3 regions of the Pseudomonas sp. DSP3-2-3 genome follow, and region 3 is predicted to be linked to each of the others. Evidence: predicted binding sites of a transcription regulator. Region 3 holds the regulator's gene; each other region holds the start of a gene.
What was found. The regulator FliA, encoded in region 3, starts transcription of late flagellar genes. The targets are predictions, from matches to a motif close to CTAAAGTTTNNNNNNNNNNNGCCGNTAA.
Positions count from the first base shown of each region.

Region 1: ACP7E4_RS14100 (methyl-accepting chemotaxis protein) is a predicted target of FliA. The motif match lies at 1,369-1,396, and genes of this name have one in related genera.
Region 2: motA (flagellar motor stator protein MotA) is a predicted target of FliA. The motif match lies at 1,969-1,996, and genes of this name have one in related genera.

Region 1 covers NZ_JAFCXH010000010.1:170,580-173,787, reverse strand. The annotation lists gene ACP7E4_RS14110 (LysR family transcriptional regulator) at 1-156, shown strand, start outside; gene ACP7E4_RS14105 (aldo/keto reductase) at 119-1,114, opposite strand; gene ACP7E4_RS14100 (methyl-accepting chemotaxis protein) at 1,445-2,662, shown strand; gene ACP7E4_RS14095 (response regulator) at 2,673-3,041, shown strand; gene ACP7E4_RS14090 (STAS domain-containing protein) at 3,056-3,208, shown strand, end outside.
Region 2 covers NZ_JAFCXH010000021.1:47,711-50,918, forward strand. The annotation lists gene rhdA (thiosulfate sulfurtransferase) at 1-272, opposite strand, end outside; gene ACP7E4_RS21680 (HDOD domain-containing protein) at 319-1,854, opposite strand; gene motA (flagellar motor stator protein MotA) at 2,065-2,916, shown strand; gene motB (flagellar motor protein MotB) at 2,920-3,208, shown strand, end outside.
Region 3 covers NZ_JAFCXH010000006.1:202,751-205,958, forward strand. The annotation lists gene ACP7E4_RS09840 (protein phosphatase CheZ) at 1-132, opposite strand, end outside; gene ACP7E4_RS09845 (chemotaxis response regulator CheY) at 152-526, opposite strand; gene fliA (RNA polymerase sigma factor FliA) at 818-1,558, opposite strand; gene fleN (flagellar synthesis regulator FleN) at 1,555-2,388, opposite strand; gene flhF (flagellar biosynthesis protein FlhF) at 2,504-3,208, opposite strand, start outside.

The DNA of each region.
Region 1 (3,208 bases), on a different contig from region 3:
TATGCGCAAGATCGCTACCGTTCGCCGAAATTGCGTTGCTTCGTGGATTTCGCCATGGAGCTGTGGAGCAGGCCCGCATCTGCCGAAACAGTGCGACCTGATCCACGATCCACGGCCTTTAACGCGCCGCATCACCCCAGCGATATTCATGGGTGATGTCATCGAGCTGGGACTTGAGTTCCGCCTCCAGCACAAAATCCGCCGCCGCCAGCGTATCGTCCAGTTGCTCAGGACGGCTGGCGCCAATGATCGCAGAGGTCACCAGCGGATTGGCCAGCACCCAGGCCACTGACGTCGTGGTCATCGGTTTACCGGCCTGGGTAATCACTTCCTTGAGTTTGGCGATGCTCTGGAATTCCCGCTCGTGCCAGTAGCGCTGCTGGTACATCTCGCCAGCCTTGCCTACCGTTGCCGTGAATCGACCCTCGGCAGGCGCCTTGTCGTGGGTGTGCTTGCCGGTGAGCAATCCGCCAGCCAAGGGGTTGTAGGGAATCACTGCCAGACGTTCTTCACCAGCCAGCGGCAACAGCTCGCGTTCGATCTGGCGGAACAGCAGGTTGTAGCGCGGCTGGACGGACACGAAGCGGGTCAGCTTGAGGAAATCGGCACGACCCAGCATGCGTGCCAGCCGATAAGCCAGAAAATTCGAGACGCCGATGTAACGCGCCTTGCCGTGGCGGACGATGATATCCAGCGCTTCGAGAGTTTCTTCGAGCGGCGTGCCTGGGTCGTCCGAATGCAGCTGGTAAAGATCGACGTAATCGGTGTTCAGGCGCTTGAGCGACGCTTCAATGGCGCTGAGCAAGTGCTTGCGTGAAGCGCCGCGCTGCCACGCCTGCTCGCCCATTATCCCGCACGCTTTGGTGGCCAGAATGTAATTGTCGCGCTTGCCCTTGAGCCAGCTGCCGACGATTTCCTCGGTGCGGCCGACGCTGTCCAGTTTTGCGCCCAGGGGATACACATCAGCGGTATCGATGAAATTGACCCCGGCCTCGGCCGCCCGGTCGATGATCTGGTGCGACACCTGCGCGTCGGTTTGCAGCCCAAACGTCATGGTACCCAGACACAGTCGGGAAACACTGAGGCCAGTGTTGCCGAATTGACGGTATTGCATGGTGTTTCTCCTCGGATTGGAAAGACAACAACTGACTGACGCACGCCGACCCAGCAGTAATGCCTGGTCACGGTTGCTTGCGAATGTGGACCTTTGATCACGCCGATTGATCGCACAGCTTTTTTTATGGCTATGTGCCATCATCCTGCCTTGAACGTCCCTACTTCGGCCTGACAGGTCATAAGGAGCCTGCATGCCAGTGACTGATGATGAACGCTGTTGCAAACGATCAGACGACCGGTCCCCCCTTGGGCCTAAAGTCTGGATCGGCAGAGCAGATAACTCATTGATCGCATTATTTCGAATGTGTGACTGTTCAAGGATTGAACCATGATGCCCGGCCAAAACGCTCGTTCATCCCAAAAAGTCCATGTGCCCTTCCTCTGGCTTCCACAACTTCCCGCCATTGCCGCTGCAATCGTCACGCTAACGCTTGATGGCCCAACGCGTCAAAGCCTGGCCTTCGGTGCTGCAATACTGGCCATTGGTTTCGCTGCCTGCTGGTGGAGCACCCGCTCACAACGCGCCCGAATCAATGAAGCTGTCGCCAGTGCTGTTGCGTTGCACGAGCAGCAGGCCAGCGAAAACCCTACGCTGAAATCCGCGGCACAACTCAATGAAGTGTTTCTCGGCGCAATGCCCATCTGGGCCAAGCAGGTTGAAAGCTCGCGCCAGCAGACCGAAACCGCAATCGTCTCGCTGGCCACCCGGTTCACCAGTATTTCTTCGCGTTTGCAGGATACCGTTCACGCCTCTCAGCAGGCTGCGGGTGAACTGTCCGGACACAGCGCCGGTGGCGCACAACATGCGCTGGCCCAGAGTGACGGCGAATTGGTGCAAGTCATCGACTCGCTGAAGGCGACGCAAACCAGTCGCGATGAAACCCTGACGCAAGTGCGCAATCTGACCGCCTACACCGGTGAGCTCAGGACAATGGCTGCCGACGTGGCGGCAATCGCCGCGCAAACCAACCTGCTCGCGCTCAATGCCGCCATCGAGGCAGCTCGTGCCGGAGAAGCCGGACGTGGCTTTGCCGTGGTCGCTGACGCAGTGCGCAGCCTGTCGAGCAAATCCAGCGAAACCGGACAACAGATGTCCGCCAAAGTCGACATCATCAACAACGCCATCACCCAACTGGTGCAGGCAGCCTCAAGTGGCGCCGACCAGGACAGCAACTCTGTTGCGACCTCGGAAAGCAGCATCCAGCAGGTACTGGAGCGTTTCAAGACCGTCACCCAGCGCCTTTCCGAATCCGCTGAAATGCTGCAACAGGAAAGCTTTGGTATTCGGGACGAACTCACCGACGTTCTGGTCAGCCTGCAATTCCAGGACCGGGTCAGCCAGATCCTGACTCACGTGCGCGACAACATTGATTCGCTGCACGCGCATCTGCAGCAGGTCAGCCAGTCGCCAGAACAGACCGAACCCCTCAATGCCCGCGATTGGCTGGCACGAATGGAAGCCACCTACGCCACTGACGAACAGCGTCACACCCACCGTGGCGGCACTGGCGCACAGCAGAATTCACAGGAAATTACCTTCTTTTAAGGAGAGCCTCATGGCTAAAAGTGTATTGGTTGTCGATGACTCCAGCAGTGTTCGGCAGGTCGTCGGTATTGCCTTGAAAAGTGCCGGTTATGACGTGATCGAAGCCAGTGACGGCAAGGATGCGCTGGGCAAGCTCAATGGTCAGAAAGTACACCTGATCATCAGCGATGTGAACATGCCCAACATGGATGGCATCACCTTCGTCAAGGAGGTCAAGAAGCTGGCCAACTACAAATTCACGCCGATCATCATGCTGACCACCGAATCCCAGGAATCGAAAAAGCTCGAAGGCCAGGCCGCTGGCGCCAGAGCCTGGGTGGTCAAGCCTTTCCAGCCCGCGCAGATGCTGGCGGCAGTTTCCAAGCTGATCCTGCCCTGACAACGGAGGCTGCCATGCCACTTCAGTGCGAGACATCCAATGACACCGCGCGCGTGCATATCGACGGTGAACTGACGATCTACACCACCGCCGAACTAGCCGCGCAATTGCTGCCACGCCTGGGAGGAACCCCGCGCATGGAAATCGACCTGTCGCAAGTTACCGAA
Region 2 (3,208 bases), on a different contig from region 3:
CCTTCGTCGTCATAGACCACGTAGACCGCATTCGGGTTATGGCCCAGCTCGCCGAACAGCGCTTCGAGCTGTGCTTGTGCTGGCAACAGACCGGGGGCCGGAGGCTGGCCCAGTTGCGTGCGCTTGGGATCGACAAAGCGTGCGCCGGGGATGTGTCCGGCGTCATACCGGGCGCTGCTGGTCAGATCCACCAGAATCAGCTCCGGCGCGTCGAGGCGTGCCAGCAGGTCGCTGGGCTCGATGACCAGCGGCAGGCTAGAGAAGACGGACATGTGCAGCCTCCAATATCGGAAAAAGAGGCGAATTGTAGCCCAGCTGTCAGGCTTTGCGACCACTAAAGCTGGTCATCGCCCGCTCGATGCACTGACAGGTTTTTCCGAAAGCTTGTACGGATATCTCCGAAAGCGGCCCGCCGCCCTGGTCGGCGAACACCAGCATCACCACTTTGCCATTGCTGCTCAGGGAGCGAATCAACCAGTGCTGACCCTTGAACAAGCCCCTGATACTGCCCGGCAGCAACGCCGAAAACTGATCGATGTTGGCTGGCGTCATGCGCAGTTGAGTGGGTTGCGCGAGCAAGCGCTGCAACACCGTGCTCTCCTTTATATACAGCACGGTTTCTGCGGCTTCCTTCTGCAAGCCACCGATCTGGTGAACCCGCAGCATGGTTGCCGTCTTGTCCGTCATCATCAGCATGACTCGCTGCATGCCGCAGGACAGCAAGGCGTCGCGCGAAGAAGTGGTCAAGTGCATGGCGTTGTTGAACGGGCTCGGCTCGATCAGCAGCTCGGCACAGTGTTTGCGCCAGACTTGCAGGGCTTCGGCAGACGGCGGCGGGGCCGGCAGCATGCCGCGATGGACCCGACGCGCGTCCCACGGCCAGAGCAGCGCTTCGGCCGGATGCCATGTTCCCGGAGCCGCGTGATGCAGGGCACTGCTCACGGCGTTCTGATGCACCTGTTGTTGCACGGTATCCAGCGGTTGTTGCAGATACAGGCTGGTCAACAGCTCCCAGCGCAGGCAATGCGGGCTGTCCCAGGCTTGCTGGGCCGCGAGCGCCAGACCGTTGCCCAGCAACACCGTATTGGCGGGCTGATTCAGCCAGCGATGCAAATGAGGATCGGCGTCCATGAGCTGTTGCTGGAGCAGCGGGTCATCATTGTTGCGGGCGATGCGCATGGCTTTCACCAGTTGACGCCGTTCGCTGATCAATAGGCGATAACCCAGTGTCACCCACAGCGGCAGGTGCCAAAGCTCGGCCATGGCGACGCACAGCTCCAGCAGGCTGACGCCAAACAATTGCTTTTCCACGAGGCGAGACGACTCGCCTTGATGGATGACGCGCATTTCCCATTCATCGAGCAGCTTGGGATACGTCAGTGCCATCGGCCACAAAGGCGAGAGAAACAACAGGCTGCCCAGGTGAATATCCTGCCAGAGCCGCGCCAGACGTCCGGCGAACAGACCGTTGGCCTGCTGCGTAGCGTGCTGGCTGACCAGCAGCAGCTGGCGAAACGTGGCGGGCATCTCATCTGCTTCCAGCGTCGGCAGGCGATTGAGCAGCACTTCGGTGCGCGCCAGGCCCAGACGATTGATTGCTACCTCAAGACTTTCCGCCGGCTCCGCCAGTTTGTTGGTGTGGTGATTGGCCTCGCGCATGACGCTCAGGACCAGCGCCGGGCTGTCCTGGACCATGTCGGCGATATCACGCAGGGAACGGCGGCTGTCGTTGAGTGCCGAGCGCACGCGTTTGTGATTGGCCGCAGGCACCGGCAATGCAACGCCATCGAGCTGTTTGACCCAGGCGTCGAGGGTCTTCGGAACGGGTAGCGGTGTCGAGGTATCTGGAGGCATGCATCAGGCCTGTACGACTGGATATTTTAGGCAGTATGGACTGCGAAATTTCAGGGTAAGACATCAGGTCGCGGGCCGCCGTTCAAGGCCCGGCTGGCTTTTCCTCATAGCGGCCTATAGTCTGGCCCACATATGCCGATAAGTAGAAGAAGAGTTTCACGAACTTCCGCAACATGTCCCTGAATCCGACTTGGTAAGTAGTTTCTACCTATGGCTAAAATTATCGGCATCATTGTCGTTTTCGCGAGCGTGCTCGGCGGATACGTTCTCTCCCACGGCAAGATTGCAGCACTGATCCAGCCCTTCGAGGTTCTGATCATCGGTGGTGCGGCATTGGGCGCGTTCCTGCAAGCCAACCCCGGCTACATGACCATGCACGTGTTCAAGAAGTCGCTGAAAATGTTCAGCACGCGCTTCACTCACGCGTATTACCTTGAAGTCCTGGGCCTGGTGTACGAGATCCTCAACAAGAGCCGCCGCGAAGGCATGATGGCGATTGAAGGGGATATCGAAGATGCAGCGGCCAGCCCGATCTTTGCCAAATATCCGGGCGTGCTCAAAGACGAGCGGATGACGGCGTACATCTGTGATTACCTGCGCATCATGTCCTCGGGCAACATGGCTCCCCATGAACTGGAAGGCCTGTTCGACATGGAACTGCAAAGCATCAAGGAAGAGCTCGGGCATCCCTCCCACGCCATTACCGGCATCGCCGACGGTATGCCCGGTTTCGGTATCGTCGCGGCGGTACTCGGTATCGTGGTGACCATGGCCTCCCTGGGTGACGGCGACAAGGCTGCCATCGGTAACCACGTAGGTGCGGCACTGGTCGGTACGTTCTTCGGTATTCTCGCGGCCTACGGCTTTTTCGGCCCGCTGGCCACGTCCCTGGCCCACGATGCCAAGGAAGAGCTGAACGTCTACGAAGCCATCAAGGCATCGCTGGTGGCTTCGGCGTCCGGCATGCCGCCGTCGCTGGCCGTCGAGTTTGGTCGTAAAGTCCTGTACCCCGCGCACCGGCCCAGCTTCAGTGAGCTGGAGCAAGCGGTTCGCGGTCGTTAAGCCATGGAAAATAATCAGCCGATAATCATCAAGCGCGTCAAGCGCTATGAAGGCGGACACCACGGCGGGGCATGGAAAATCGCCTTCGCCGACTTTGCTACCGCGATGATGGCGTTCTTCCTGGTGCTGTGGCTGATGTCGTCGGCCACGCCCGAACAGTTGCTGGCCATTGCCGGTTACTTCAAAGACCCGGTGGGGTTTTCCGACAGTGGTTCGCCTTACGTGATCGACCTCGGCGGTTCGCCGGAGATGTCGCCAGACCAGACCCTGAACCCCGAGATCAAATCCACGC
Region 3 (3,208 bases):
CGTCTGGTTCAGCTCATGGATCAATTGCACGGCTTCGCCGAAACGGCCTTTTTCAAGGCACATCACCAGCTCATGCGCGTGTTTTTTCAGGGTTGACTCAAAGTCGCCCTGAGATGTCTCTTTATGCTCCATAGCGCCCTCGCGGCAAACATCAGCTATTGACGCGCTCGAAGATCTTTTCGATCTTTTCTTTCAGCACTTGGGCCGTAAATGGCTTCACGACATAACCGTTGACGCCAGCCTGGGCCGCTTCGATGATCTGGTCGCGCTTGGCTTCGGCCGTGACCATCAGCACCGGAAGGTGCTTGAGTCGTTCATCGGCGCGCACCTGACGCAACAGGTCGATGCCGGACATGCCTGGCATGTTCCAGTCAGTGACCAGAAAGTCGAAAGCACCGCTCTGCAACATTGGCAGCGCGGTGAGTCCGTCATCGGCTTCGGCCGTGTTGGTGAATCCCAAATCACGCAACAGGTTTTTGATGATCCGCCGCATCGTTGAGAAGTCATCAACGATGAGGATTTTCATGTTCTTGTCCAATTCGACCTCCAAGCAGTCTTTAACGCGTTCAGCACCTGAACGCGCTGTTCAATCAATACCGGCACAGCTCACATCGGCTGTACTAAAACGACGACGGGCTTGGTAAATCAACAGTCAAGAAACCGGGCAGCAGCTCGACTTGCCGCCAGAGAGGTAAACCACCTTCCAACAGCTCGCAGTAGCGCCAATGACCGGTTCCCGCCTTGTCCATCTCCCCACACAACGCTTTGCACAGCCGGCTTACACGCACAGCGCAACCCTACGGATGCGCCATACCTGTCAACGCGCTCGCCACTCTCCCAAACGCCCTCGCAAACGAGCTGCGCACTGGCTGTGTAACTGGCTGACTCGCGACTCGCTGACCCCAAGGACCTCACCGATTTCCTTGAGATTCAGCTCCTCGTCATAGTACAGCGCCAACACCAGTCGCTCGCGCTCTGGCAAATTGGCAATCGCATCTGCTAACGCGGCCTGGAAACGTTCGTCTTCCAGATCCCGCGACGGCTCAAGCGAACCGCTTGCGCCGTCCTCGTGCAGCCCTTCATGTTCGCCGTCCTGCAACAGGTCGTCGAAACTGAACAAGCGGCTGCCCAGGGTATCGTTCAAAATCCCGTAATAATCATCGAGACTCAATTGGAGTTCGGCCGCAACCTCGTGATCTTTAGCGTCACGACCTGTTTTAGCTTCAATTGAGCGAATTGCGTCACTGACCATGCGCGTATTGCGGTGAACCGAACGTGGTGCCCAGTCACCTTTGCGCACTTCATCGAGCATCGCGCCACGAATCCGGATACCCGCATAGGTTTCGAAACTCGCGCCTTTTGTGCAGTCGTATTTGGTCGACACTTCAAGCAGCCCGATCATCCCGGCCTGGATCAAGTCCTCGACCTGGACACTGGCCGGCAAACGCGCCAGCAAGTGATAGGCGATGCGCTTGACCAGCGGCGCATAGCGCTCGATGAGCTCGTACTGAGAGTTCTTGGAGGTCTTGCTATACATCTGATAGCCGCTGGCTGTCATTGGACAGGCCCCGCAAATGTCTGGTGGACAAGTCGCTCGACGAAGAACTCAAGATGACCGCGCGGATTGGCCGGCAGCGGCCAGGTGTCGACTTTCTGCGCGATGGCCTTGAAGGCCAGGGAGCATTTGGAACGCGGGAACGCTTCGTAAACGGCACGCTGCTTCTGCACCGCCTTGCGCACGCACTCGTCGTAAGGCACGGCGCCGACGTATTGCAGGGCAACATCGAGGAAACGGTCGGTCACTTTGGTCAGCTTGGCAAACAGGTTGCGGCCTTCCTGCGGGCTCTGGGCCATGTTGGCCAGGACCCGGAAGCGATTCATGCCGTAGTCGCGGTTGAGCAGCTTGATCAGCGCGTAGGCGTCAGTGATCGAGGTCGGTTCGTCGCACACCACCAGCAAGACTTCCTGGGCGGCCCGCACAAAGCTCACCACCGACTCGCCAATGCCGGCGGCCGTATCGATGACCAGTACGTCAAGGTTATCGCCAATATCGCTGAAAGCCTGAATCAGACCGGCATGCTGCGCCGGCGTCAGATGCACCATGCTCTGCGTGCCGGAAGCGGCTGGCACGATGCGAATCCCGCCCGGCCCTTGAAGCAGTACGTCGCGCAATTCGCAACGGCCTTCAATGACATCGGCAAGGGTGCGCTTGGGCGTAAGCCCCAGCAACACGTCGACATTGGCCAGGCCAAGGTCAGCGTCCAGCAGCATGACGCGCCGGCCAAGCTCGGCCAAGGCCAGCGAGAGGTTCACTGACACGTTAGTCTTACCGACGCCACCTTTGCCGCCGGTCACCGCGATCACCTGTACGGGATGCATGCTGCCCATGTTATTTCATTACCTTGTCTTGCGTAGACCCAAGCCACATTGGGGGCTGCACGTTCGCTGAGGAACAATGCGTGGCAGACCATCGATGCAGGTAAATTCCAGTAGTTCGTTTCACCTAACCCACCCGCTTGCTGGGGTTGTGATACAGGTCGGCAAACATATCCGCCATCGCTTCTTCGCTAGGCTCTTCCTGCATCTGCACATTGACCGCACGAGTCACCAATTGGTGCCGACGCGGAAGGTGTAAATCATCAGGTATTCGCGGTCCGTCAGTCAGGTAGGCAACAGGAAGCTCATGACTGATCGCCAGGCTGAGCACTTCGCCCAGGCTGGCGGTTTCGTCCAGTTTGGTCAGGATGCACCCGGCCAGACCGCAACGTTTGTAACTGTGGTAGGCCGCGGTCAGCACTTGCTTCTGACTGGTCGTTGCCAACACCAGATAATTACGCGCCTTGATGCCACGCCCGGCGAGGCTTTCGAGTTGCATGCGCAGGGCCGGATCGCTGGCTTGCAGACCTGCGGTGTCGATCAACACCACGCGTTTGCGCAGCAGCGGCTCCAGTGCCTGAGCCAGCGACTGGCCTGGATCGACATGCGTCACCGGCACATTGAGGATGCGACCCAAAGTCTTGAGTTGCTCCTGAGCGCCGATGCGAAAACTGTCCATGCTCACCAGAGCGATATTCTGTGCGCCGTACTTCAACACATAGCGCGCTGCCAGTTTGGCGAGTGTGGTGGTTTTACCCATGCCAGCCGGGCCGACCATGGCAATCACGCCACCCTCTTCAAGGGGCTCGATTTCCGGGGTGGCAATCATCCG